2 regions of the Streptomyces sp. NPDC055287 genome follow, and region 2 is predicted to be linked to the other one. Evidence: predicted binding sites of a transcription regulator. Region 2 holds the regulator's gene; the other holds the start of a gene.
What was found. The regulator HrcA, encoded in region 2, represses chaperone genes, less so after heat shock. The targets are predictions, from matches to a motif close to TTNGCACTCNGNNNNNCNGAGTGCNAA.

Region 1 (14,192 bases), on a different contig from region 2:
ACGACGACCTGATCCGCAACAACGCCTCCTTCAGTCCGGAGTGGACCAACTCCCTCAAGAGCGGCGGCACCATCGGGTACCTCGGCGCCTCCTGGGGCGCGGGCGTCCTGACGGGAACCCTGCCCGAGCAGAGCGGCAAGTGGGCCGTCGCCCCGATGCCGTCCTGGGACGGCAAGCCGGCCAGCGGCATGCTGGGCGGCTCGACCTTCGCCGTGACCAAGGACAGCGAGAAGACCGAGGCCGCCGTCGAGTTCGCGAAGTGGATGACGACCACCGAGGACGGCGTCGAGGCCCGGATCGCCTCCGGTACGTCCAGCGCCTTCCCGGCAGCGGCCGGGCTGCGCCCGGCAGCCAAGGCGTCGTTCGACGCCACGTTCTACGGCGGCCAGGACATCTACCAGGTCTTCGAGGACGCCGGTGCCTCCATCAGCCCCGACTGGGCGTGGGGCCCGAGCACCGGCACCACCAACACCGTCATCAAGGACCAGTTCGGCAAGGTCGCCGACGGCGGCGCGACGATCGCGGACGCGGTCGAGGCCGGACACGAGGCGACCGTCTCCGAGCTGAAGAAGCGCGGCCTGAAGGTGGAGGGCTGAGAGGAACGTGAAGGCCCGCACCCGCACCCATGCCGCCGCCGGCGTCCTGCTGACCCCCTTCTTCGTCCTCTTCACCCTGGTGATGGTGGTGCCGGTCGGATACGCGGTCTGGCTGAGCCTGTTCACCGAGAAGCAGTCGGGACTGGGCTTCGGCGGAACGGAGACCGTCTTCAGCGGCCTCGACAACTACACGGCGGCGCTGGGTGACCCGGCCTTCCGCGAGGGCTTCGTCGTACTCCTCGGGTACTGCGTCTTCTACATCCCGCTGATGATCGGCGGAGCCCTCGCACTCGCCCTCCTGCTCGACTCCACGCTCGCCCGCGCCCGCCGCTTCTTCCAGCTCGCGCTCTTCCTGCCGCACGCCGTCCCCGGCATCATCGCCGCGCTGATCTGGGTCTACCTCTATACGCCCCAGCTCAGCCCGGTCGTCGACGCGATGGAGGCAGGCGGCGTCGGCTTCGACTTCTTCGCACCCGAAGGCGCCCTCCCCTCCGTGATCAACATCGCGTTGTGGGAATGGCTCGGCTACAACATGGTGATCTTCTACGCCGCCCTCCAGGCCGTCGACCGCTCCGTGCTCGAAGCGGCCACGGTGGACGGGGCGGGCGCCTGGCGCATCGCGCTCAGCATCAAGGTGCCGCTGATCCGCGCCTCGGTCGTGATGGTCGCGCTGTTCACGGTCATCGGCTCGCTACAGCTGTTCACCGAGCCGCTGATCATCAACAAGGGCACCGGATCCTCCGTCAGCTCCACCTGGACGCCGAACATGTACGCCTACACCGCGGCCTTCGACCGGAACGACTACGGGCTCGCGGCCGCCGCCTCCGTACTCCTCGCCCTCACCGCCGCGCTGCTCTCCTTCGCGGTCACCCGCTTCACCGGCCGGAAGGGCAGGAAGGCATGAGCACCAGGAGCACCGCCACCAGCCGCCGGCTGTCGAAGTCCGCCGTCAACGGCGCGCTCGTCCTCGCCGTGATCTACATGCTTCTCCCCCTCGTCTGGCTGTTCACCGCCGCCACCAAGGACACCGGCGGCCTGCTCGCCGGAAACGCCTTCTCCTTCGAGGACTTCAACCTCGGCGCGAACCTCTCGGCCCTGGCGGCGTACAGCGACGGCCTCTACTTCCGCTGGTACCTCAACAGCCTTCTCTACGCGGGCGGCGGAGCCGTGGTCAGCTCGCTGATCAGCGTCGCCGCGGGCTACGCCTTCGACAAGTACCACTTCCGGGGCAAGGAGAAGCTCTTCGGCGTGGTGCTGCTCGGCGTGCTCGTCCCGACCACCGCACTCGCCCTGCCCATGTACCTGCTCGCCAGCGAGGTGGGCATCGTCAACACCTACTGGGCCGTTCTCGTCCCCGTGCTGGTCCACCCCTTCGGGGTCTACCTCGCCCGGGTGTTCAGCGCCGGCTACATCCCGGACGAGGCCCTGGAGGCCGCCCGTATCGACGGAGCCGGCGAGCTGCGCACCTTCTGGTCCATCGGTATGCGCATGATCATGCCGGGCTTCGTGACCGTCTTCCTCTTCCAGTTCACCGCGATCTGGAACAATTTCTTCCTCCCCCTGGTGATGCTCTCGGACCAGAAGCTCTTCCCCCTGAGCCTCGGCCTGTACGCGTGGAACAGCAACGCCCACGGCGAGCCGGAGTTCTACCCGCTCGTCGTCACCGGGTCCCTCCTCGCCGTCGTCCCCCTGATCGTCGCCTTCATCTCCCTCCAGCGGCACTGGAAGGCCGGGCTCACCGCGGGAAGCGTCAAGTGACGCACGCAAACGACCGCGACCCCCGAGCGACCGAAGAGGAGCCCGAGTTCCACCATGCACCACACCACTGACAATCAGCCGTCCCTGCTGCTCTCCATGGGACCCGGCATCGCGGAACGCCTGTTCGCCGACCGCCACCGCGCCCGCCTTGCCGAGCTGGCACGCACCGACCCCGGCCTCGTCGCACACGACCTCGCCACACCCGCGCCGCCTGTCGCGACGGCGCTCGCCGAGGCCGAGGTCCTCCTCACCTGCTGGGGCGCGACCCCGCTCACCGCCGAGGTCCTCGACACCGCCCCGAATCTGCGCGCCGTCATCCACGCGGCGGGCTCCGTCAAGCACCACATCACGCAGGCCTGCTGGGACCGCGGCATCGCCGTGACCTCGGCGGCGGCCGCGAACGCCCTGCCCGTGGCCGAGTACACGCTCGCCGCGATCCTCTTCGCCGGCAAACGCGTCCTGCGCTCCGCCGCCCGCTACCGCGCCCTGCGCGCCGACCACGACTGGCGCGCGGAGCTCGACGGCGCCGGAAACCACCGCCGCACCGTGGGCATCGTCGGCGCCTCGCGCATCGGCCGCCGCGTCATCGAGCTGCTCCGCCCCTTCGACCTGGACGTCCTGCTGTACGACCCGTACGTCACCCCGCCCGAAGCCTCGGCCCTCGGCGTCGGGCTGGCGTCGCTCGACGACCTGTGCGCCCGAAGCTCCGTCGTCTCGGTCCACGCCCCGCAGCTCCCGGCCACCCACCACATGATCGGCGCCCGCCAGCTCGCCGCGATGCCGACCGGTGCGACCCTGATCAACACCGCCCGCGGCTCCCTCGTCGACGAGGCCGCCCTGCTCCCCGAGCTCGCCTCCGGCCGCCTGGACGCCGTACTCGACGTGACGGATCCCGAACTCCCGCCTGCGGACTCACGGTTGTACGACCTCCCGAACGTCCTGCTGACCCCCCACATCGCGGGCTCGCTCGGCGACGAACTGCACCGCATGGCCGACCAGTCTTTGGACGAGCTGGAGCGATACGCCGCCGGCCGCCCCTTCGCCGACCCGGTCCACCCGGCATCCCTGCGGCACTCGGCCTGAACCGCCACAATGCGCATTCCTCACTAAAATGGGACGTATTCCACCCAGGCCGGGAGGCGGGCATGAAATTCGTACAGATAATCGACTACAAGACCGAGCGGTCCGAAGACATGAACCAGCTCATGGACAAGTGGGTCGAACAGACCAAGGGCAAGCGGACCGCCACGCACAACATCATCGGCAAGGACCGGGCGGAGACGAACCACTACGTCGAGATCGTCGAATTCCCCTCGCACGAAGAGGCGATGAAGAACTCCCATCTTCCGGAGACCGACAAGACCTTCCAGGAGATGGTGGCGCTCTGTGACGGGATGCCTTCGTTCACCGACCTCGACGTGGTCCGGGACGAGCAGCTGAACAAGGACGCCTGTAGCCGGTTCTTCCTGGAGATCTGCGGCAGGGACGATCCCGCGGCCTTCAGCGAGATCTTCGCGGCCGACTACCACGACCACGACGTCGCGAACGAGCGGGACACGATGGGGGTCGACGACATCCGCATGGAGACGCTCGGCTACCGCGCGGCGTTCCCCGACTTCCAGTTCACCATCGAGGACCAGGTGGCCGAGGGCGACCGGGTCGCGACACGCTGGAGCTGGCGCGGCACCAACACCGGCGAGATGCGGGGCATGCCGGCGACCGGCAGGCCGGTGGACATGGTCGGCACCACGACCTTCCGGTTCGAGGACGGGAAGATCAAGGAGGGCTGGTGGCACTGGGACGTGCTGGGCATGATGCGCCAGCTCGGCATGGTCGAACCGCCGTCGTAGAATCCGCACCCTGCGCAAAAGGCCCCTGTTCCCGCCGCTGAAACAGCGGGGGAACAGGGGCCTTGCGCAAGCGCCGGACGTCAGCGCCGGACTTCAGTGCCCAACGTCGGCGCCAAACGTCGGCGCCAAACGTCGGCGCCAAACGTCAGCGTCAGTGCGAGTGGCCGTGGCCGCCGTGGCCGCCGTCCGCCTCGTCCTCGGCCGGCTTCTCGACGACCAGGGTCTCGGTCGTGAGCAGCAGCGACGCGATGGACGCGGCGTTCTCCAGCGCGGAGCGGGTGACCTTGACCGGGTCGATGACGCCGGCCTTGACCAGGTCGCCGTACTCGCCGGTCGCGGCGTTGAAGCCGTGGCCCTTGTCGAGCTCGCTCACCTTGGCGGTGATGACGTAGCCCTCGAGGCCGGCGTTCTCGGCGATCCAGCGCAGCGGCTCGACGACGGCGCGGCGGACGACCGCGACACCCGTGGCCTCGTCGCCGGTCTTGCCCAGGCCGCCCTCGAGCACCTTGGCGGCGTGGACCAGAGCGGAGCCACCACCGGAGACGATGCCCTCCTCGACCGCGGCGCGGGTCGCGGAGATGGCGTCCTCGAGACGGTGCTTCTTCTCCTTGAGCTCCACCTCGGTGGCGGCGCCGACCTTGATCACGCACACGCCGCCGGCCAGCTTCGCGAGGCGCTCCTGGAGCTTCTCGCGGTCCCAGTCGGAGTCCGTGGACTCGATCTCGGCCTTGATCTGGTTGACACGGCCGGCGACCTCGTCGGACTTGCCGCCGCCGTCGACGATCGTCGTGTCGTCCTTGGTGACGGTCACGCGGCGGGCGGTACCGAGCACGTCCAGGCCGGCCTGGTCGAGCTTGAGGCCGACCTCTTCGGCGATGACGGTCGCACCGGTGAGGGTGGCGATGTCGCCGAGCATGGCCTTGCGGCGGTCACCGAAGCCGGGGGCCTTCACCGCGACGGCGTTGAAGGTGCCACGGATCTTGTTGACGACCAGGGTCGACAGGGCCTCGCCCTCGACGTCCTCGGCGATGATCAGCAGCGGCTTGGAGGCGCCGGCCTGGATGACCTTCTCCAGCAGCGGCAGCAGGTCCTGGATCGAGCCGATTTTGCCCTGGTGGATCAGGATGTACGGGTCGTCGAGGACGGCCTCCATACGCTCCTGGTCGGTCACCATGTACGGCGACAGGTAGCCCTTGTCGAAGGCCATGCCCTCGGTGAAGTCGAGCTCCAGGCCGAAGGTGTTGGACTCCTCGACGGTGATGACACCGTCCTTGCCGACCTTGTCCATCGCCTCGGCGATGAGCTCGCCGACCTGCGAGTCCTGGGCGGAGAGCCCGGCCACGGCGGCGATGTCGGACTTGTCGTCGATCGGGCGGGCGTTCGCGAGGAGGTCCTCGGAGATCGCCTTGACCGCGGCGTCGATGCCCTTCTTCAGGGCGGCCGGGGAAGCGCCGGCGGCGACGTTGCGCAGACCCTCGCGGACCAGGGCCTGGGCCAGCACGGTGGCGGTGGTGGTGCCGTCACCCGCGATGTCGTTGGTCTTGGTCGCCACCTCCTTCACGAGCTGGGCACCCAGGTTCTCGTACGGGTCGTCGAGCTCGACCTCGCGCGCGATCGTGACACCGTCGTTGGTGATGGTGGGGGCGCCGAACTTCTTGTCGATGACGACGTTGCGGCCCTTGGGGCCGATCGTCACCTTCACCGTGTCGGCAAGCTTGTTGACGCCGCGCTCGAGGGCGCGACGGGCGTCCTCGTCGAACTTCAGAATCTTCGCCATGGAGCTTCTCTGTCCTCTCAAACGAAATGCGCCCCGGGCCGCCCGGCTGTCGCTGGGGGCCAGGGGCGCAGATCAAAAGCAATCTTCGGGCGAATTACTTCTCGATGATCGCGAGCACGTCGCGAGCCGAGAGGACGAGGTACTCCTCGCCGCTGTACTTCACCTCGGTGCCGCCGTACTTGCTGTACAGCACGACATCGCCGACGGATACGTCGAGCGGCAGGCGCTCGCCGTTCTCGAAGCGGCCCGGGCCCACGGCCAGGACGACGCCCTCCTGGGGCTTCTCCTTGGCGGTGTCCGGAATGACCAGGCCAGAGGCCGTGGTCTGCTCGGCGTCGAGCGGCTGGACCACAATGCGGTCCTCGAGCGGCTTGATGGCAACCTTGGAGCTGGTGGTCGTCACGGTCCGGTCTCCCCCTTCGGAGATCTCACGGGGTTAACTGATGTGGGGTGGCGACCAGGTGGATCCGTCGTCGCGGGTGCCGGACCTGCCCGTCGCTACTTTTGGCACTCACCGGTGGAGAGTGCCAACGCCGAGACTATGACGCGGTTAGCACTCGGTCAAGCGGAGTGCCAATCCGGCGCCGCCGTGCGTGTTGCCGACGGGTGCCCGCACGGGCCGGCACGGGGCCCCGCGCGGGCTGGTCGCGGTTGCGTCTCGATACCGCCAACGCCCCGTCGGGCCGTCAGGTTCCGTACGACAGTGCCGTCATGCCCGCCGCGCGGAGTGTCCAGGAGCGCCGCCCCGCGTCGGGCTGGGGCGACGCCGCCCTCGCCGTCTTCGTACTCGCGGTCGACGCGGTGGCCTGCTTCACGGCCGCGGTCATGCTCTGGGGCGAGCGCGCCGGCGAAGTGGCCGCGCTGATCACCTTCGGCGCTCTGGCCGCGGCTTTCGCTCTGACGGCGTACGGCTTCGGGAACGGCGGCCGGGCCATTACGGCATGGGTCCAGCTGCTGGCCGCTCTGCTGCTCGGCGCGACCGTGCTCTACGGCGCGGCCCGGGCGTACGACGACGCCCACCCGGAGCCCGCGCCCACGTACGACCCCGGTGGGGCCGGCCACCAGTGCCGCAGCGGGGGCGGCAGCGACGAGTGCAGGGACAGCGGCGGCTGAGCGCCCCGGAACCACGCCGGTGTCAGAGGTAGTCCTCCAGCCGGGCCACGGCGAATCCCTGCTCCTGGATCCGGCGCAGTATCCGCGTCGTCATCTCGGTGATCGTCGAGCCCTTCAGCTCACCGGGCCCCCGGAAGTGCGCGAGCACGACGTCTCCCGGCCGCAGCCGGTCGCCGTGCGCGTACCGCAGGTCGTTGATCTGCATCGACGCCCCCCACAGCACGACCGCATCGGCACCGCAGTCGCCCGCCGCCCGCAGCGTCTGGTTGTTGTACGCCCCGTACGGCGGCCGGAAGAGCCGCGGCCTGGCGCCGAAGCGGGCCTCCAGGCGGTCCTGCTGGCCGCAGATCTCGGCGCGTTGTCCGGTGTACGGGAGACCGGGCAGGTAGACGTGGCGGAGGGTGTGGTTCTGGACCGTGCTGAGGCCGCCGCCCGCCCGCCTCAGCCGGTCGAAGTGGTCGTACCCGGGCGAGGCCACGCTGTCCGTGAGGAACATGCTGATCGGCAGATTCAGCTCGTCGACCATCCGTACGAACTCGGGGTCGCGTTCGGCTCCGTCGTCGAAGGTGAGGAAGACGACCTTGTCGCGGGTCGGTACGCGGTCCACGACGAAGGGCCGCTCCGGCTTACGGACCGGGGGCGTCGGCGCCGGACGCAGCGGCGCCCGCAGTCCCCACCGCGCGTACGCCCCGGCGGGCGGGGCCGGCGGGGCGTGCGCCGGAAGCGCCGCCGCCCCCGCGTCCCGCACCTTGGGGGCGACGCTGCGCACCGCCTTGCGCCCCAGCCGCTCGATCGGGTCCACGGACTGCGCGCAGCCGGTGAGGGCCAGCGCACCGGCCGTCAGCAGTCCGGCCGTCAGCCGGTGCGCGCGCGTCACAGGTAGTCCTCCAGCCTGGCTACGGCGTACCCCTTGGCGGTGACCGTCTTCATGACCCGCCGGATCATGTCCGGCATGCTGCCCTTCCAGTCCTCCTTGCCCCGGAAGTGCGTGAGGATGATGTCGCCGGGATGCAGGTCCCGGTCCCACTCCCGCCACTCCATCCGGTCCGGGAACGCCTCGGCGGCCCACAGCGGCACCGCTTCGATGCCGCAGGATCGGGCGGCGCGCAGGGTGGCGGCGTTGTAGTTGCCGTACGGCGGCCTGAAGAGCCGGGGCCGCTTGCCGTACCGCTTCTGGATGATTTTCTGCATCCCGCAGATCTCACGCTTCTGCTGGGCGTACGAAAGGCCGGGCAGGTAGCGGTGGTTGAGGGTGTGGTTGTGCAGGGACACGCCACGGCCCTGCATCCGCTCGAAGTAGCCGTAGTTCTCGCGCACGAGGTAGTCGCTGAGGAACGCGCTGTAGGGGATGCCGAGCTCGGTCATCATCTTCAGCAGCTTCGGGTCCTTCTCCGCGCCGTCGTCCATCGTCAGGAAGACGACCCGCTCCTTGACCGGGACGGTGGTGAAGACGGGCGGCAGCCCCGGGCCCGCGCCGAAGCCCTTGCGTGTGGTGATCTTCGGTTTCACGGCGGGCGGCGGGGGCGCGGCGAGCGGGGGCCGCGCCAGGCCCCACTTCCTGGCGGCGGCGACGCGCAGGGTCTGGGTGTGCCGCAGCCGCTCCGCGTATCCGGCAAGGTCCCGGGCCGGCCCCTGCCGGTACTCCCGCTGCTGGCCGGCGGCAGGCTCGGCTGGCGGTGCGCCCCCGTCCGGCGTGTCGCCGCCCCCGGAGGCGCATCCGGAGCCGATGGCGGAGGCGAGGAGCACGGCCAGGGCCATACGGACCCGCCTACTCCCCTTCCTCTTCATATCTTCCTTTTGTCGTACTAGTTGCATGGCGTTGGATCCTGTCAGCGCCACGCACTGTCTCCGGGGCGACACCGCGACCGGGCGCGCACGGTCCCCCGGCTGGCCCACAATTGACCGGGTGAACGACCTCGATGCCCCCGATGCCCCTGACGCCCTGGACTCCTTCGCCGCCCTGCGCACCGAAGAGGGGCGCGCCCTGCTCGTCGCGCTCCGCGACCACAACCCCGCGGACGAGCTGGCGACCGCGACGCGGCTGCGCCGTGACCACCCCGCCGCGCTCGTCTCGGCGGCGCTCGGACAGGCGCGTCTGCGGCAGCGGGCGGTGGCGAAGTTCGGCGCCGAGGACGCGTACCGGATGTTCTTCACCCCGAACGGCGTCGAGCAGGCCACCCGCACGGCGGTGGCGACGTACCGCGCCGGCCGCTTCGCCGCCCTCGGTGTACGGAGCGTCGCCGACCTCTGCTGCGGCATCGGCGGCGACGCGATCGCGCTGGCCCGCGCCGGAATCTCCGTCCTGGCGGTCGACCGCGATCCGCTGACGGCCGAGGTCGCCCGCGCGAACGCCGACGCGCTCGGCCTGTCCGCCCTGATCGAGGTCCGCTGCGCCGACGTGACGGCCGTCGACACCTCCCCGTACGACGCGGTCTTCGTCGACCCGGCGCGGCGCGGCGGCCGCGGCCGGATCTTCGACCCGGAGGCATACTCCCCGCCGCTGTCCTGGGCGATCGAGGCGGCGCGTACGTCCGCGCACGCCGCACTCAAGATCGCGCCGGGCGTCCCGCACGAGGCCGTCCCCGACGACGCCGAAGCGGAGTGGATCTCGGACGGCGGGGACGTGAAGGAGGCGGTGTTCTGGTTCGGGACGGCCCCGAAGGCGGTCCGGGCCACCCTGCTCCCCGGCCCGCACACCCTGCTGGGCACCGGGCTGCCGGACCCCGAGCCCGGCAAGGTCGGCCGCTACCTCTACGAGCCGGACGGCGCGGTCGTCCGCTCGCATCTGGTGGCGGAGGTGGCGCGGCAGGTGGGCGGCCGCCTGATCGACGAGACGATCGCGTACGTGACGGCGGACGGGCTGCACCCGACGCCGTACGCCACCGCGTACGAGATCACGGATCAGATGCCCTTCGGCCTGAAGAAGCTGAAGGCGCTGCTGCGGGAGCGCGGAGTCGGCGTACTGACGGTCAAGAAGCGCGGCTCGGCGGTCGAGCCGGAGGAACTGCGCCGCAAGATGAAGCTGTCGGGGCCGCATTCGGCCACCGTCTTCCTCACGCGGGTGGCGGGCGCGCCGACGGTGCTGATCGGCCACCCGGCGGCGGGTTGAAAAAAATTGGTCCGCACGTCCTGTCACACTCGCGGACCGTGGCGCGTCAAGGCAGTGAAGTACTCACCACACACCGCCGGAGCGGGACCGCACCGGCGACCACCTGCTGAGGAGCACTGCTGATGTCCACCACCTACGTCGTCGTCACCCTCCTGGCCGCCGCCATGGCCGGCTTCTCGGCCGCTTCGGTCTTCTTCCGCGCCAAGTGGGTCGTCGAGCCGCTGGCCGACTACGGCGTCCCCGAGTCCTGGTGGCCCTGGCTCGGGGCGGCCAAGGCCGCCGGCGCGGCGGGCCTGGTGATCGGTCTCTTCGTCCCGGTCATCGGCCTCCTGGCCGGCATCGGCCTGGTCCTGTACTTCACCGGCGCCGTCGTCACGGTGGCCAGGGCCCGCTCGTACGCGCACATCCCGTTCCCCCTCGTGTACGCGGCGCCGGTGGTCGGCGCCCTGGTGCTCGGCTCCGCCTGAGGCCCGGCGCCGTACGCCCGAGAACCCGTGCCACCTCCCGGGCGCGGCCCGGCCGCCTCAGACCTTCGTGCCGCTGTCCGCGCCCACACGCACCGCCCACCGGTAGTGCGCCATGGCCTTCGCCGCCCCGATCAGCCCGGCCACCCACAGCACGACGCCGAGCCCGAAGAAGAAGACCGCGTCCACGTACGTCTCGGAGCCCGGCCGGGCGCTGACCGCGAACCCCAGTGACGACCACAGCCCGAGCCCGCACACCACCAGTGACGACAGCAGCCACGCGAGGCCGAGCCCGGGCACCCGCCACGGCGCGGCGGAGAAGCCGTCGTCGCGCCCCACTTCCGCCCACCCCGCCAGCAGCTGACGGACCGTACGGTCGCGCCGCACGCCCATCCCGATGAAGATCGAGCACGCCACGACTCCGCCGAGCCCGACCGCGCCGAAGGCCGCCCCGAGGACGGCGATCAGCGGGTCACCCGGCCCTTCGAACGCCTTGAGGGCCATCCCGACGATGCCCCACCCGAGCGCGGCACCGCCCACCAGCAGCCAGAACCGCACCAGCCGCCCCGGCCCGAGGTGGCGTGCGATCAGCTCGTCCATGGCCCGCGACCGGTCGGCGAGCATCGCCTCGGGTCCCGGCCAGGCCTGGAGGTGAGCGGGCGGCGGGGGTGGAGGAAGCGGCGTACGACGAGACATGAGCACGACACTATCCAGTGCCACCGGCGGGCCGGTTCAGGCCCCTCCGGCCGACTCGAAGCGCCAGCGGTGCACCGCCCGCGCGATCAGCCCCGCCTCGGGCTCGGGCAGTTCCGGCAGCGGCGCGTCGTACGCCGCGTCCCACCACGTCATCACGAGCACCCGGTCCTGCGGCGCCCGCAAAATCTCCGTGCGTACGGGCTCCGCCGCCAGGACCCGCGCCTGCGCCCGGGCCCATTCCAGCAGCTCCGCGCCCCTGCCCTCGGCGGCGCGAGCCTCCCACATCAGCGCGACGGTCATGAGTAGAGGTTGTCCTTGCTGATCTCGTGCACGTGATCGTGGTCGTGACCGTGGTCATGAACGGCACCCGGTACGTGCGGCTCCGTCACCGGCAGCGAGGAGTCGGCCGACAGGTCCCAGTCGGACGCGGCCCTGCCCCGCGCCACCATCTCCGCGCCGAGCGCCGCGACCATCGCGCCGTTGTCCGTGCACAGCCCCGGCCGGGGCACCCGCAGCCGGATCCCGGCCCGCTCGCACCGCTCGGCGGCCAGCGCCCGCAGCCGCGAGTTCGCGGCCACCCCGCCGCCGATCATCAGGTGGTCGACACCCTCGTCCTTGCAGGCCCGTACCGCCTTGCGCGTCAGCACGTCGACGACCGCCTCCTGGAAGGACGCCGCCACATCCCGCACGGGCACGTCCTCGCCCGCACTGCGCTTCGCCTCGATCCACCGCGCCACCGAGGTCTTCAGCCCCGAGAAGGAGAAGTCGTACGCCGCGTCGCGCGGCCCGGTCAGACCGCGCGGGAAGGCGATCGCCCTCGGGTCGCCCTCCTTCGCCAGCCGGTCGATGACGGGGCCGCCCGGGAAGCCCAGGTCCAGCACCCGGGCGATCTTGTCGAACGCCTCGCCGGCCGCGTCGTCGATGGTCGCGCCCATCGGCCGGACGTCGCTCGTGATGTCGGGGGCGAGCAGCAGCGACGAGTGCCCGCCGCTGACCAGCAGCGCCATCGTGGGCTCGGGCAGCGGTCCGTGCTCCAGCTGGTCCACGCAGATGTGCGAGGCCAGGTGGTTCACGCCGTACAGCGGCTTCCCGAGCGCGTACGCGTACGCCTTCGCCGCCGACACACCCACCAGCAGCGCGCCCGCGAGGCCCGGCCCCGCCGTCACCGCGATGCCGTCCAGGTCGGAGGCGGCGACCCCGGCCTCCTTCAGCGCGCGCCCGATCGTCGGGACCATCGCCTCCAGGTGCGCGCGCGAGGCGACCTCCGGCACGACGCCGCCGAAGCGGGCGTGCTCGTCGACGCTCGACGCGATCGCGTCGGCGAGCAGCGTCGTACCGCGCACGATTCCGACGCCGGTCTCGTCGCAGGAGGTCTCGATGCCGAGGACGAGCGGTTCGTCAGCCATGGTGAATCTCGGTTTCTTGTACGGAGGTCGCTGGGTGTGCCGGGTCGGTCGTCGTCGTCAGCCGCATCACGAGCGCGTCGATGTTGCCGGGCTGGTAGTAGCCGCGCCGGAAGCCGATCGGCTCGAAGCCGAAGCGCTCGTACAGCTTCTGCGCGCGCGTGTTGTCGACGCGCACTTCGAGGAGCACCTCGGCGCACTCGAAGGCGGTCGCGTGGCCCAGCAGGTCGGTGAGCAGCCGGGCCCCGAGCCCGGTGCCCCACTGGTCCTTCGAGACGGCGATGGTCTGTACGTCGCCCAGCCCTCCGGCGGCGGCAAACCCGGCGTACCCGACGATCCTGCCGTCCCCGTCCTCGGCCACCACGTAACGGCGGGTGGCCTGCGGCCCGCGCGCGTGCGCGAGCTCGGACCAGAACATCCCCGGGGACCAGGCGTCCTCGGGGAACAGCTCGCGCTCGAGCTCGAGCACCGGGCCGATGTCCCACCAGCGCATCTCTCTCAAGCCCGCGGTCACTTCGGCGTGACCACCTTGTAGTTCTTCGGCACCTGCGCGTCGGGACGGCGCAGATACAGCGGCAGCGGCGCCAGGAAGGGCTCACCCGCCGCGAGCTTCTCGGCGGCCAGCGACGCCAGCGCGCCGGCCGACTGGTGCTCGGGGCCGCGCGCGTCGGGGAACGCCTCGGGGTAGAGGAGAGCCCCGGAGCCGACCACCGGCAGGTCCGCGAGCTGCTCCGCGATGTCGGCGGGCCGGTCGACGGCGGGCTCGCCGACGCGCGTACGGGCATCGGCGTACCGCGCCCAGTAGACCTCCTTGCGGCGCGCGTCGGTGGCCACCGCGAACGGCGCTGTGAGCCCGGCGAGCCCGGCGGCGTACGCCAGACCGTCCAGGGTGCAGAGCCCGTGGACCGGCACTCCGAGGACCAGGCCGAAGGTCTCGGCCGTCGCGAGGCCGACGCGCAGTCCGGTGTACGGACCGGGGCCGACGCCCACGACCACCCCGGTCACGGCGTCGAGTTTCAGTCCCGCCTCGGCGAGCACGCGGTCGACGGTGGGCAGCAGCAGCTCCCCGTGACGGCGTGCGTCGACCTGACCGGCCTCGGCGACGACGGACTCGCCGTCGTGGAGGGCTACGGTGACGGCTGGGGTGGCGGTATCAACGGCGAGCAGGAGCACACAAACAGCCTACGGCCCGCGCACACCGCCCTCGGCGTCCCCCGTCCCTCCCGGCCCCTGCGCTACCGTCACCACACATACAAGCCCCGTACGAACATGAGGTGGAGCAAGGTGGCAAGGAGCAGCTCGGGAATGGTGGCCGGGCTCGTCGCGGCTGCCGTGGGGGCGGTCGCTTTCCTCGCTTACCAGGCGTCGGCAAGCGCCCCCTCCCCCGCACGGCTCGCCGAAAGCGGTGCCGGCAAGGTCCCCGCGG
Region 2 (14,192 bases):
TCGGCGCCGAGCGCGAGGACCGCGGCGACCTGCGCGCCACGCATCAGGCCGCCCGCCGCGACGATCGGCAGCTGCACGGTCTCGCGCACCTGCGCGACGAGGGACAGCAGTCCGATGCCGGTGCCGTCGTTCTTGGGGTCGTCGCGATGCGTTCCCTGGTGGCCGCCGGCCTCGACGCCCTGGACGCACACGGCGTCGGCTCCGGTCCACTGGGCGATCTGTGCCTCTTCGGGCGTGGTGACGGTCACGACGGTCAGCGTGCCGGCCTTGGCGAAGGCGTCGAGGACGGGACGGGTGGGACAGCCGAAGGTGAAGGAGACGACGGGGACGGGGTCGTCGATGAGGATGGCCAGCTTGGCTTCGTAGCCGTCGTCGGCGCAGTTGTCGGGTTCACCGAGGGGGGTGTCGTACCAGTCGGCCTCGCCGGCGAGCTGATGCCGGTAGACCTCCACGGAGGCGGGGTCTGCCTGGCTCGGCTGCGGCATGAAGAGATTGACGCCGAACGGCCGGCCCGTCAGGCCCCGCAGCTGCTTGATCTCCTCGTACATGCCGTCCGCGGTCTTGTACCCGGCGGCAAGAAACCCGAGACCACCGGCTTCGCAGACAGCGGCGACGAGCTGAGGACAGGAGGCGCCACCCGCCATGGGGGCCTGCACGATCGGATAACGGCAAAGATCGGTCAGTGCGGAGGACATGAACGCATAGTTTCATGCCCTCCGCACTGCACCGAATCGAGGCTTCGGCCGTCGCGGAGGCGAGCGCCTCCAGGACCCCGGCCGGGCCCGCGAGCGCCTAGCGCCCGTTGAAAGCGTCCTTCAGGCGCGAGAACAACCCCTGCTGCCCCGGCTGGAACTGACCCGTCGGGCGTTCCTCGCCGCGCAGCTTCGCGAGCTGGCGCATCAGGTCTTCCTGCTGCGGGTCCAGCTTCGACGGAGTCAGCACCTCCACGTGCACGATCAGGTCGCCGCGACCGCCGCCCCGCAGGTGCGTGATGCCACGCCCGTGCAGCGGGATCGACTGCCCGGACTGCGTGCCCGGACGTACGTCGATCTCCTCGACCCCGTCGAGCGTCTCCAGCGGGCACTTCGTACCCAGTGCCGCCGCCGTCATCGGGATCGTGACCGTGCAGTGCAGGTCGTCTCCGCGCCGCTGGAACACCGCGTGCGGCAGCTCGTGGATCTCGACGTACAGGTCACCGGCCGGGCCGCCACCCGGGCCGACCTCGCCCTCGCCCGCGAGCTGGATCCGCGTGCCGTTGTCGACACCGGCCGGGATCTTGACCGTCAGCGTCCGGCGCGAGCGCACGCGCCCGTCACCGGCGCACTCCGGGCACGGAGTCGGTACGACCGTGCCGAAGCCCTGGCACTGCGGGCAGGGGCGCGAGGTCATGACCTGCCCCAGGAAGGACCGGGTGACCTGCGAGACCTCGCCGCGGCCGCGGCACATGTCACAGGTCTGGGCGGAGGTGCCGGGTGCGGCGCCCTCGCCCGAGCACGTCGTACACACGACGGCCGTGTCGACCTGGATGTCCTTCGTCGTGCCGAAGGCCGCCTCGTTGAGGTCGATCTCCAGCCGGATCATCGCGTCCTGGCCGCGCCGCGTCCGCGACCGCGGGCCGCGCTGCGACGCCGTACCGAAGAACGCGTCCATGATGTCCGAGAAGTTCCCGAAGCCGCCCTGGCCGAAGCCGCCGGCTCCGCCGCCCGCCTGCGAGAGGGGGTCGCCGCCGAGGTCGTAGACCTGCTTCTTCTGCGGGTCCGACAACACCTCGTACGCGGCGTTGATCTCCTTGAAGCGCTCTTGCGTCTTGGGATCGGGATTCACGTCCGGGTGGAGCTCACGCGCCAGCCGCCGGAATGCCTTCTTGATCTCATCCTGGGAAGCGTCGCGGCGTACGCCGAGTACGGCGTAGTAGTCGGTGGCCACTTACGACTCCGCCAGGATCTGTCCGACGTAACGTGCCACTGCGCGTACCGCTCCCATCGTTCCGGGGTAGTCCATGCGGGTCGGTCCGACCACGCCGAGTTTGGCGACTGCTTCGTCGCCCGAACCGTAGCCGACTGCGACGACGGACGTGGAGCTGAGCCCTTCATGGGCGTTCTCGTGCCCGATTCGTACGGTCATGCCTGAGTCCGTTGCCTCACCCAGCAGCTTGAGGAGCACGACCTGCTCCTCCAGTGCCTCCAGCACGGGCCGGATGGTGAGGGGGAAATCATGCCCGAAGCGGGTGAGATTGGCGGTGCCGCCGATCATCAGCCGCTCCTCGGTCTCCTCGACCAGAGTCTCCAGGAGGGTGGACAGGACCGTCGAAACGGTTCCTCGGTCCTCCTTGTCGAAGGATTCGGGGAGGTCCTGCACCAGCTGAGGCACGTCCGCGAAGCGGCGCCCCACGACCCGGCTGTTGAGCCGGGCACGCAGGTCCGCGAGGGACGTCTCACCGAAGGGCGCGGGGCAGTCGATCATGCGCTGCTCGACCCGTCCGGTGTCCGTGATGAGCACGAGCATCAGGCGGGCGGGGGCCAGTGAGAGAAGTTCCACATGCCGAACCGTCGACCGGGTCAGCGACGGGTACTGCACCACGGCGACCTGCCGGGTCAGCTGCGCGAGCAGCCGCACCGTACGGGCCACCACGTCGTCGAGGTCGACCGCACCGTCCATGAAGTTCTGGATGGCGCGGCGCTCGGGCGACGACAGGGGCTTGACGCCCGCGAGCTTGTCGACGAACAGGCGGTAGCCCTTGTCCGTCGGGATGCGGCCGGCACTCGTATGAGGCTGGGCGATGAAGCCCTCGTCCTCGAGGGCCGCCATGTCGTTGCGGACAGTGGCCGGCGAGACGCCGAGCTTGTGCCGCTCGGTGAGCGCCTTGGAGCCGACGGGCTCCTCGGTGCCCACATAGTCCTGAACGATGGCGCGCAGCACCTCGAGTCTGCGTTCGCTGAGCATCGCGCACCACCTCCAGCTGGTCGGTCGTTCGGTGTCTGCCTGGCACTCACTGCGGGCGAGTGCCAGCAGCCCCCGGCCCAGTGTACGGCGGGCAGGTACGCCCCTAGCAAGGGCGGCCGGTCACGTTGTCGCGCGAGTCACCGCGCGACGGCCCTGTTCAGCGGGCGGAAGCCCCGGGGATGGGTCTAGCGTCGCGGTATGGACGTCAGTTGGGAAGAGGCAGGCTGGGAGCGGCTCGCACCGGGGGTGGGGCGGCGGCGTATGCCCGTCTGGGACGCCACTGTGGGCCTGGTGGCGGGGGGCGACGGCGGCGCGCTGCTCGTCGACACAGGGGCGACTCTGCGCGAGGGCGCGGAGCTGCGGGCCCAGGCGCAGCGGCTGCTCGGTCCCGGCCGGAGAGTGACGCACATCGCCCTCACCCACCCACATTTCGATCATGTGCTGGGTACGGCGGCGTTCTCGGGCACCGAGGTGTACGGAGCGGTGGGAATCGACGACCTGCTGCGGCGGGACCGCGACGCGCTGCGGGACGACGCGGTGCGGCACGGGGTGGAACGGGGCGCGGCGGCGGAGGCGGCGGACGTGCTCGTCGCGCCGCACCACACGGTGTGCGGCGAGTGGACGCTGGACCTGGGCGGCCGTCAGGTGCTGCTCGCGAACGTCGGTCCCGGGCACAGCGGCCACGACCTGGCGGTGCTGGTGCCGGGCAGCCCCGAGGTCGTGTTCTGCGGCGACCTGGTGGAGGAGTCGGGTACGCCCCAGGCCGGCCCGGACGCCCACCCGTCCCACTGGCCGGCGGCCCTGGACCGGCTGCTCGCGCTGGGCGGCGAGAACGCGGCGTACGTGCCGGGGCACGGGGCGGTGGTGAACGCGGCGTATGTACGTGCGCAGCGCGACGCGTTGGCGGCGCGATTCGACGTGTCGTGACGTGGGCCCGGCGCTATCGTCGGCGGAATGCGCAGCCGACAGTACGGGCCGGACCTCACCCCGCCCTGGAAGAAGACCGCCCCTGTTCCCGAAGTCCCCGCCGAGGCCGATCTGGTCGTGGAGGAAGTCACCACCGGTTTCTGCGGTGCGGTGATCCGGTGCGAGAAGACGGCGCAGGGGCCGACGGTGACCCTGGAGGACCGCTTCGGGAAGCACCGGGTGTTCCCGATGGAACCGCGCGGCTTCCTGCTGGAGGGCCGCGTCGTGACCCTGGTACGTCCGTCCTCCGCCGCGGCGACGCGGCCCGCCCGTACGGCGTCGGGCTCGGTGGCCGTGCCGGGGGCGCGGGCGCGGGTCGCGCGGGCCGGACGGATCTACGTCGAGGGGCGCCACGACGCGGAGCTGGTCGAACGGGTGTGGGGTGACGATCTGCGCATCGAGGGCGTGGTCGTGGAGTACCTGGAAGGCATCGACGACCTGCCCGCGATCGTCGCGGACTTCGCCCCGGCGCCGGACGCGCGGCTGGGCGTGCTGGTCGACCACCTGGTCCCCGGTTCGAAGGAGTCCCGCATCGCGGCGCAGGTCACGGACGCGAGTGTGCTGGTCGTCGGACACCCGTACATCGACGTGTGGGAGGCGGTGAAGCCGTCCGCCGTGGGCATCCGGGCCTGGCCGAAGGTGCCGAGGGGGCAGGACTGGAAGACGGGCGTGTGCCGGGGGCTGGGCTGGCCGGAGAACACGGGGGCGGCGTGGCAGCGGATCCTGGGGTCGGTCCACTCGTACCGGGACCTGGAGCCCGCGCTGCTGGGGCGGGTGGAGGAACTGATCGATTTCGTCACGGCGCCGACCGGGGGGTGACGGCAGGCGGTACCGGGGCGGGTGCGAGGGCCCCGCAACGGGCGATTCCATCCCGTCCGGCGTTTGAGGACACGCCCGCTGGGCGTCGCGGGGGCTCGCCCCCGGTTCGGACAGGGGCGGGTGGGGGAACAGCACCGCCGCAGGCAACCGCACAGCGCCGCGCCCGCCCGTCGGCACCGCCCCGACCCGCACCGCCCGGTCAGTCCACCAGGTCCCGGACCACCGCGTCCGCCAGCAGCCGGCCCCGCAGCGTCAGCACCGCCCGCCCTCCCGCGAACGGCTCCGGCGCCAGCAGACCGTCCGCGAGCGCCCGCTCCGCCGCCGCGAGCCCCGCGGGGGCCAGCAGCGACAGCGGGCAGCCGTCCGCGAGGCGCAGCTCCAGCAGGATGCGCTCCACGCGCCGGTCCTCCGCCGGGAGCACCTCACGCCCGGCGCCCGGCGACCGTCCGTCCCCCAGCGCCTGCGCGTACGCGCCCGGGTGCTTGACGTTCCACCACCGGACCCCGCCGACATGGCTGTGGGCGCCGGGGCCCGCGCCCCACCAGTCCGCTCCGCGCCAGTACAGCTCGTTGTGCAGGCATCGCGCCGCGTCCGAAGTCGCCCAGTTCGACACTTCGTACCACTCGAAGCCCGCCGCCGAGAGCGCGGACTCCGTCATCAGGTACCGGTCGGCGTGTACGTCGTCGTCCGTCATCGGCACCTCGCCCCGCCGGATCCGCCGCGCCAGCTGCGTCCCCTCCTCCACGATCAGCGCGTACGCGCTGACGTGGTCGGGACCGGCGCCGATCGCCGCGTCAAGCGACGCCTGCCAGTCCGCGTCGGACTCACCCGGAGTGCCGTAGATGAGGTCGAGGTTGACGTGCTCGAAGCCCGCCGCCCGTGCCTCCGCGACACACGCCTCGGGCCGGCCGGGCGTGTGCGTACGGTCGAGGATCTTCAGTACGTGCTGCTTCGCGCTCTGCATGCCGAACGAGACCCTGTTGAAGCCACCGGCCCGCAGCTCCGCCAGATACTCCGGGTTCACCGACTCCGGATTCGCCTCCGTCGTGACCTCCGCGTCGTCCGCGAGCCCGAACTCGTCCCGGATCGCCCCCAGCATCCGTACGAGATCACCCGCCGCCAGCAGCGTCGGCGTACCGCCGCCCACGAAGACGGTCCGTACCGGACGGGGATCGTCGCCGAGCACCTTCCTCGCGAGGCGGACCTCCTCCACCAGCGTGTCCGCGTAGTTGTCGCGCGAGGCCAGCGCACCGCCCGAGCCGCGCAGCTCGGTCGCCGTGTAGGTGTTGAAGTCGCAGTAGCCGCAGCGCGTCGCGCAGTACGGAACGTGCAGGTAGAAGCCGAGCGGCCGCTCGGCCGCGCCGGCCAGGGCGTGCGGTGGCAGCGCCCCGTCTTCGGGCATGGGCTCACCGTCGGGCAGTACAGAAGGCATGCCCCCATTGTCACAGCTCCGGTCACATTGCCTGGAGGACCAGCAGTGCCACGTCGTCGTCGGGCGGTGTCGGCGAGAAATCGTGCACCTCGCGCATGATCCTCTCTGCGACACCCTGCGCGCTCAGCCCCACGCACCGCCCGAGCGCCGCCGCCAGCCCGTCGGCGTCGTCGAACATGCGCCGCCCGGAGCGCCGCTCGGTCACGCCGTCCGTGACGCACAGCAGGGTGTCGCCCGCCCGGAGGACGAAGGTCTCGCTCTCGTACGTCACGTCGTCGACGACGCCGAGCAGCATCTGGGAGACGGCGGCCGGCCGTACGCTCCCGTCGGGCCGGAGCACGAGCGGCAGCGGGTGCCCCGCGCAGGCGAGCGTGCACCGCACCCCGCCGCCGTCGTCGGGCGCGAGCGGCACCAGTTCGCCGTACAGGAGCGAGAGGAAGCGGGGCTGCGGCGCGGCGTCCAGCAGGCTGAGCGGTCCGGGGGGCCCGGCGGGGCCGTCGCCGGCTCCGGCCGAGACCACCGCCATCCTCGCGGTCGCCTCCGCCGCCTCCACCGCGTCGTCGAGCAGCAGCCCGTTGAGCCGCCCCAGTACCTCGCCGACCGCCCGGCCCTCGCGCGCGAGCAACCGCAGCCACGGTCGGACGAGGCCGGTGACGACCGCCGCTTCGGGGCCGTTGCCCTGGACGTCGCCGAGGGAGAAGGACCAGCTGCCTCGCGCGCCGGGGAAGACGTCGTAGAAGTCGCCGCCCGCGACGCCCTGCCCGCGCGGCTCGTAGACGAGGGCCTTGGCGACGCCGGGGATGTCGGCCATCTGACCCGGCAGCAGCGCCCGCTGGAGGACGTGGCTGATGGTGGCCTGGCGGGTGTACTGGCGGGCGGCGGCGACGGCCAGGGCGACCCGGCGTACGAAGTCCTCGATGAGGCCGGTCACCTCGTCGGGCATCCGCGTCAGCGCCGCCCGCCCCAGCATCAGCGTCCCGAGCCCGCGGCCGCCCGCGATCAGCCGGTACGCGACCGCGGCGCCGCCGGTGCCGTGAGTACCGTCTGCGCCCTCAGCTCCCTCGGCGCCCTCAGCCCGCTCCGTACCGTCGGCGCCTTCGCCGTCCGCCATTCCTGGCCACGGCACGGGCACGGGGCCGCCGCGCGCGGAGTCCGGCAGGACAGGCGGCTCCTTCTCGACGTGTCCGCGCAGGTCCTCGATGCTGGACTCGCGCTGGTGCCAGACGCGGGCCAGACGGGGCACCGCGCCCTCCTCCTCCAGCCACACCGCGCACCAGTCCGCCAGCCTCGGCACCAGAAGCTGCGCGGCGAGCGCCGCGATCATGTCCTCGTCGAACTGGCCCGTCAGCAGGTCGGACGCCTCGGCGAGGAAGGACAGCGCGCCCCGGTTGATCCAGTCGCTGTCGTACTCGCGCGCCGTCCGCCGGGGTACGGGCGCCAGAATCTCGGCGGCGCGCAGCCCGCGTTGCAGCGCCTGCTCGGCGCTGTCGGCCGGCCCGGCGGGCACGATCGGGTGTGCGCCCTCGATGGCGATCCGGGCCCAGACGGTCTTGAGGCCGGCGCGGTAGGTGACGCCCCAGCACGCGGAAAGGGCGGCGACCAGGTGCAGGCCGCGCCCGAACTCGTGGCCGCCCGCCGCTGACGATCCGCCGGGTTCGTTGCGGATGACGCGGGCGGGGTGGTGGTCGGAGACCTCGACGACGAGAGCGGCGGGGTCGTGCTCGGTCGCCTCCTCCAGGTGGCACACCAGCTCGACGTTGGTGCCCGCGTGGACGACGGCGTTGGTCACCAGCTCGTTGACGACGATGACGGCGTCGTCGGCGACACGGTCGGTGAAACCGTCGGCGGCCGGCAGGCCGAGCCCGGTCCATTCTGCGAGCGCGGCCCGGACGAAGCGCCGCGCGGCGGCCGGCGCGAGGGGGTTCCCGGGCAGGCTGGTCCAGGCGGCCGACTGCGCGTCAGGCAGACCGCCCGTCAGGTGCGTTGAGCGGAAGGTAGTCTTCCGCTGCCTCGGAATGGACCCCACTGTGCGGCTCCCCGTCGGTTCTCTGCTTACGCCGCTGGCGACATGGAACAGAGTGACAGACGGACGCCGCACATAAGCGCGGAGTGACCGAAGTGGCCATAACGAGTCCCGGGAGATGGGGAAGGCCCGGGGCCGGGAAGGCGCCGAGCGGGCGGAGCCACTGCCCGCACCGCCCGCACCGCCTCCCTACGCCTCGCGCCCTGCCCGCGCCTCGCGTCTCACGCCTCGCGCGATCCGGCGTACATCTCCTCGATGAGGTTCTTGTACTCGCGCTCGACGACCGGCCGCTTGAGCTTGAGGCTCGGCGTCAGCTCGCCGTGCTCGATGTCGAGGTCGCGCGGCAGCAGACGGAACTTCTTGATCGTCTGCCAGCGCTGCAGCCCCTCATTGAGCCGCTTGACGTAGCCCTCGATGAACTCCTCGGTCTTCTTGGACGCGACGACCTCGGCGTACGACTTGCCCCCCAGGCCGTTGTCCTTGGCCCAGCCCAGGATCGTGGGCTCGTCGAGCGCGATCAGGGCGGTGCAGTAGTTGCGGTCCGCGCCGTGCACCAGGATGTTGGAGACGAACGGGCACACCGCCTTGAACTGGCCCTCGACCTCGGCCGGCGCGATGTACTTGCCGCCCGACGTCTTGATGAGGTCCTTCTTGCGGTCCGTGATGCGCAGGTAGCCGTCGACGGACAGCTCGCCGATGTCCCCGGTGTGGAACCAGCCGTCCGGCTCCAGCACTTCCGCCGTCTTCTCGGGCAGCTGGTGGTAGCCCTGCATGATGCCCGGGCCGCGCAGCAGGATCTCGCCGTCGTCCGCGATGCGCACCTCGGTGCCGGGGAGCGGCTTGCCTACCGTGCCGGTGCGGTAGGCCTCGCCTGGGTTCACGAAGGAGGCGGCGCTGGACTCGGTCAGTCCGTAACCCTCCAGGATGTGGATGCCGGCGCCGGAGAAGAAGAAGCCGATGTCGGGCGCGAGCGCCGCCGAGCCGGAGACGCAGGCGCGCAGCCGGCCGCCGAAGGCCTCGCGGATCTTGGCGTACACGAGCGTGTCGGCGATCTTGTGCTTGGCGGTCAGCCCGAAGGGCGCGGAGGCCGTGCCCGTGCGGCGGAAGTTGTCCTGCGTGACCTTGGCGTACTCGCGGGCGACGTCGGCCGCCCACTGGAAGATCTTGTACTTCGCGCCGCCGCCGGCCCGCGCCTTGGCCGCGACACCGTTGTAGACCTTCTCGAAGATGCGCGGCACCGCGGCCATGTACGTCGGCTGGACCACCGGCAGATTCTCGATGATCTTGTCGACCCGGCCGTCCACGGCGGTGACGTGCCCTGCCTCGATCTGCCCGGAGGTCAGCACCTTGCCGAAGACGTGCGCGAGGGGCAGCCACAGGTACTGCACGTCTGTCGTGCTGATCAGACCGGTCGCCACCGTGGCCTTCGCCATGTACGACCAGCAGTCGTGCGGCAGCCGTACGCCCTTGGGGCGGCCCGTGGTGCCGGAGGTGTAGATCAGCGTCGCGAGCTGGTCGGAGGTGATGGCCTCCACGCGCTCGGTGACGGCCTGCGGGTGCTTCTCCAGGTACGCCGCCCCGCGCGCCTCAAGCTCGGCGAGCGTGAGCAGCCACCCCTCGGGGTCGTCCTCGGCCGGCTCGACGCCCGTGGCGTCGACGACGACGACGTGGGCGAGGTTCGGCAGATCAGAACGTCGCTCGCGCGCCTTGGCGAGCTGCGACGCGTCCTCCGCGATGAGCACCCGGCTCTCGGAGTCGGCCAGGATGTACGCGGACTCCTCGGCGTTGGTCGACGGGTAGACCGTCGTCGTCGCGGCGCCTGCGCACATGACGCCGAGGTCGGCGAGGATCCACTCGACCCGGGTGTTGGAGGCGAGCGCGACGCGCTCCTCGGGCTGTACGCCGAGGTCGATCAGGCCGGCGGCGATCGCGTACACGCGCTCGGCGGCCTGTCCCCAGCTCAAAGACTTCCAGGCGTCGGGCCCCTGCCCGGCGGCGGCCGGTACGGGGTACCGATAGGCCTCGGCATCGGGCGTGGCGGCCACGCGCTCAATGAAGAGGGTCGCCACCGACGACGGCCGGTTCTCGATCAAGGTCTGTGTGTCGCTCACGACGTCCTCCGGGCCTGCGGCATGCTGCACGACTGGCTGGTATTTAACTGGCGAGTAACCTTCGAGTGGTGATCAGAGTAAAGCGCGAGGGGCCGGGGCGTAAGGGGCTGCGGCGCGCGGCTTCATAACGGAACGGAACCGCTGGCCACGCCCGTCCCCTCACACGCGAAAGCGCCCGTCCGTGAGTACGGAGGGCGCTCTCGCATGCGGTTCTGTGCTGCCCCGTGGGCAGTCCGCCGCGGCTACTTCTTCTTGGCTCCGGAGTCGTCGCTGGACAGCACCGCGATGAAGGCCTCCTGCGGGACCTCCACGTTGCCGACCATCTTCATCCGCTTCTTGCCTTCCTTCTGCTTCTCCAGCAGCTTCCGCTTACGGGAGATGTCACCGCCGTAACACTTGGCGAGGACGTCCTTGCGGATGGCGCGGATGGTCTCGCGAGCGATGACGCGGGAGCCGATGGCGGCCTGAATGGGGATCTCGAAGGCCTGGCGCGGGATGAGCTCGCGCAGCTTGGCGACGAGCCGCACGCCGTACGCGTACGCCGCGTCCTTGTGCGTGACGGCGGAGAAGGCGTCGACCCGGTCGCCGTGCAGCAGGATGTCGACCTTGACGAGGGAGGAGGCCTGCTCGCCGGTGGGCTCGTAGTCCAGGGAGGCGTAACCGCGCGTCTTGGACTTCAGCTGGTCGAAGAAGTCGAAGACGATCTCCGCGAGCGGGAGGGTGTAGCGGATCTCGACGCGGTCCTCGGAGAGGTAGTCCATGCCCAGCAGCGTGCCGCGGCGGGTCTGGCAGAGCTCCATGATCGCGCCGATGAACTCGCTGGGGGCGAGGATCGTGGCCCGTACGACCGGCTCGTACACGTCCGAGATCTTGCCCTCGGGGAACTCGCTCGGGTTGGTGACCGTGTGCTCCTTGCCGTCCTCCATCACGACGCGGTAGACCACGTTGGGGGCGGTGGCGATCAGGTCGAGCCCGAACTCGCGCTCCAGGCGCTCACGGATCACGTCGAGGTGCAGCAGGCCGAGGAAGCCGACGCGGAAACCGAAGCCGAGCGCCGCGGAGGTCTCCGGCTCGTACACCAGCGCGGCGTCGTTGAGCTGGAGCTTGTCGAGCGCCTCACGCAGGTCGGGGTACTCCGAGCCGTCCAGCGGATACAGACCCGAGAAGACCATCGGCTTCGGGTCCTTGTAGCCGCCGAGGGCCTCGGTCGCGCCCTTGTGCAGGGAGGTGATCGTGTCACCGACCTTGGACTGACGGACGTCCTTCACGCCGGTGATGATGTAGCCGACCTCGCCGACGCCGATGCCGTCGGACGGCGTCATCTCCGGGGAGGAGACGCCGATCTCGAGGAGCTCGTGGGTGGCGTTGGTGGACATCATGCGGATGCGCTCGCGCTTGTTGAGCTGCCCGTCGATGACACGTACATAGGTGACGACGCCACGGTACGAGTCGTACACCGAGTCGAAGATCATCGCGCGGGCGGGCGCGTCCGCGGCGCCGACCGGGGCCGGGACGTCGCGCACCACGCGGTCGAGGAGCGCGTCCACGCCGAGGCCGGTCTTCGCCGAGACCTTCAGCACGTCCTCGGGCTGGCAGCCGATGAGGTTCGCCAGCTCCTCGGAGAACTTCTCCGGCTGGGCGGCCGGCAGGTCGATCTTGTTCAGTACCGGAACGATCGTGAGGTTGTTCTCCATCGCCAGGTAGAGGTTGGCGAGGGTCTGCGCCTCGATGCCCTGGGCGGCGTCCACGAGGAGCACCGTGCCCTCGCAGGCGGCGAGCGACCGCGAGACCTCGTACGTGAAGTCCACGTGTCCCGGCGTGTCGATCATGTTCAGGATGTGGGTGTTCCCCACGTCCGGGCCCTCGTTGGGCGCCCAGGGCAGCCGGACCGCCTGGGACTTGATCGTGATGCCGCGCTCGCGCTCGATGTCCATCCGGTCGAGATACTGAGCACGCATCTGCCGCTGGTCGACCACACCGGTCAGCTGGAGCATCCGGTCGGCGAGCGTGGACTTGCCGTGGTCGATGTGCGCGATGATGCAGAAGTTGCGGATCAGCGCCGGGTCGGTACGGCTCGGCTCGGGCACGTTGGTAGGAGTCGCGGGCACGCAGGGTCTCGTCTCGGGGCGATGTTGGATCGATACGTAGCTTCCATGGTCCCACGGACGGCGGCCGGGCCTCGGTTTGGGCCGCCCGGCGGGCCGCTGGTACGCTGAGCAGCTGTGTCTCACAACCCTCGGAGTAGCTCTCCGGCCGGCGGGACACTCATCGAAGATCCAACGAACCTGTAGAGGCTCTTTCGTGGCGAACATCAAGTCCCAGATCAAGCGGAACAAGACGAACGAGAAGGCGCGCCTGCGCAACAAGGCCGTCAAGTCCTCGCTCAAGACGTCGATCCGCAAGGCCCGCGAGGCTGTCACCGCTGGTGACCTCGAGAAGGCCACCGTGGCCGTCCGCGAGGCTTCCCGCAAGCTCGACAAGGCAGTCTCCAAGGGAGTCATTCACAAGAACGCCGCCGCCAACAAGAAGTCGGCGCTGGCGAACAAGGTTGCCTCCCTGCAGGGCTGAGCATTCGCTTGTACGACCCGCACGACCGCCGGTAGGGACTCAGCGGGCCCTCTCTTCCGCTCCTGATCCGGCAACCTCGCGCCGCACGCGGCCTGCGTTCGCCACGCGGGTGCGGCGCATCAAAGCTTTGACAGGCTTCAGGGCTTCACACGAAGGCCCCGGCCTCCGTCCTCCCCAGGACGGAGGCCGGGGCCTTCGCGCTGCTCGGGCCTGGCGGTGGTGGGTGGGGGCGGCGACTGCCTTGCGATGGCGGGCCGCGCGGCGGCGACCGCCTAGCGGTGGCGGGCCGCGCGGGCGACCGTGACGACCGCCTTCTCCAGCGCGTACTCCGGGTCGTCGCCACCGCCCTTGACGCCGGCGTCGGCCTCGGCGACGGCCCGCAGCGCGATCGCCACGCCGTCCGGTGTCCAGCCGCGCATCTGCTGCCGCACGCGGTCGATCTTCCAGGGCGGCATGCCGAGCTCACGGGCGAGGTCGGCGGGGCGGCCGCCGCGGGCGGAGGACAGCTTCCCGATGGCGCGCACGCCCTGGGCCAGGGCGCTGGTGATCAGGACGGGCGCCACGCCGGTGGACAGGGACCACCGCAGGGCCTCGAGCGCTTCGGCCGCCCGGCCCTCCACCGCGCGGTCGGCGACCGTGAAGCTGGAGGCCTCGGCGCGGCCCGTGTAGTACCGCCCGACGACGGCCTCGTCGATCGTCCCCTCGACGTCGGCGACGAGCTGGGAAACAGCGCTGGCCAGCTCGCGAAGGTCGCTGCCGATGGAGTCGACCAGGGCCTGGCACGCCTCGGGCGTCGCGGAGCGGCCCAGCGCGCGGAATTCCGACCGTACGAACGACAGGCGCTCGGCGGGCTTGGTCGTCTTGGGACAGGCGACCTCTCGGGCGCCGGCCTTGCGGGCGGCGTCGAGCAGCCCCTTGCCCTTGGCGCCACCCGCGTGGAGCAGTACGAGCGTGATCTCCTCGGCGGGGGCGTCGAGGTAGGCCTTCACGTCCTTGATCGTGTCGGCGGAGAGGTCGTGCGCGTTCCGGACGACGACGACCTTGCGCTCGGCGAAGAGCGAAGGACTGGTCAGCTCTGCGAGGGTGCCGGGCTGGAGCTGGTCGGGCGTGAGGTCGCGTACGTCGGTGTCGGCGTCGGCGGCGCGGGCGGCCGCCACCACCTGCTGCACGGCGCGGTCGAGCAGCAGGTCCTCCTGCCCCACGGCGAGGGTCAGGGGGGCGAGCGGATCGTCGGTCGAATTCTTCCTGGTGGCCATCGCGGTCCAGCATCCCATGAGCCACTGACAGTCCTTTCCGTGTTGGAGAATGGGCAGGTGAGCGATGTGAGACA

Region 1: the regulator HrcA is predicted to act here: its motif matches at 6,532-6,558, upstream of groES (co-chaperone GroES).

The regions. Positions count from the first base shown of each region.
Region 1 covers NZ_JBSHNE010000009.1:70,826-85,017, forward strand. Annotated here, with positions in the region: gene ACWIHY_RS16485 (ABC transporter substrate-binding protein) at 1-596, shown strand, start outside; gene ACWIHY_RS16490 (carbohydrate ABC transporter permease) at 604-1,500, shown strand; gene ACWIHY_RS16495 (carbohydrate ABC transporter permease) at 1,497-2,354, shown strand; gene ACWIHY_RS16500 (hydroxyacid dehydrogenase) at 2,409-3,437, shown strand; gene ACWIHY_RS16505 (ester cyclase) at 3,500-4,204, shown strand; gene groL (chaperonin GroEL) at 4,356-5,981, opposite strand; gene groES (co-chaperone GroES) at 6,076-6,384, opposite strand; gene ACWIHY_RS16520 (DUF6234 family protein) at 6,693-7,094, shown strand; gene ACWIHY_RS16525 (polysaccharide deacetylase family protein) at 7,117-7,971, opposite strand; gene ACWIHY_RS16530 (polysaccharide deacetylase family protein) at 7,968-8,852, opposite strand; gene ACWIHY_RS16535 (class I SAM-dependent methyltransferase) at 9,001-10,203, shown strand; gene ACWIHY_RS16540 (DoxX family protein) at 10,326-10,670, shown strand; gene ACWIHY_RS16545 (hypothetical protein) at 10,728-11,363, opposite strand; gene ACWIHY_RS16550 (hypothetical protein) at 11,400-11,663, opposite strand; gene tsaD (tRNA (adenosine(37)-N6)-threonylcarbamoyltransferase complex transferase subunit TsaD) at 11,660-12,769, opposite strand; gene rimI (ribosomal protein S18-alanine N-acetyltransferase) at 12,762-13,259, opposite strand; gene tsaB (tRNA (adenosine(37)-N6)-threonylcarbamoyltransferase complex dimerization subunit type 1 TsaB) at 13,277-13,939, opposite strand; gene ACWIHY_RS16570 (hypothetical protein) at 14,072-14,192, shown strand, end outside.
Region 2 covers NZ_JBSHNE010000010.1:95,004-109,195, reverse strand. Annotated here, with positions in the region: gene ACWIHY_RS18045 (nitronate monooxygenase) at 1-695, opposite strand, end outside; gene dnaJ (molecular chaperone DnaJ) at 793-1,926, opposite strand; gene hrcA (heat-inducible transcriptional repressor HrcA) at 1,927-2,943, opposite strand; gene ACWIHY_RS18030 (MBL fold metallo-hydrolase) at 3,142-3,870, shown strand; gene ACWIHY_RS18025 (DUF3097 domain-containing protein) at 3,898-4,728, shown strand; gene hemW (radical SAM family heme chaperone HemW) at 4,928-6,160, opposite strand; gene ACWIHY_RS18015 (SpoIIE family protein phosphatase) at 6,183-8,177, opposite strand; gene ACWIHY_RS18010 (AMP-dependent synthetase/ligase) at 8,405-10,294, opposite strand; gene lepA (translation elongation factor 4) at 10,537-12,402, opposite strand; gene rpsT (30S ribosomal protein S20) at 12,596-12,862, shown strand; gene holA (DNA polymerase III subunit delta) at 13,135-14,118, opposite strand; gene ACWIHY_RS17990 (hypothetical protein) at 14,176-14,192, shown strand, end outside.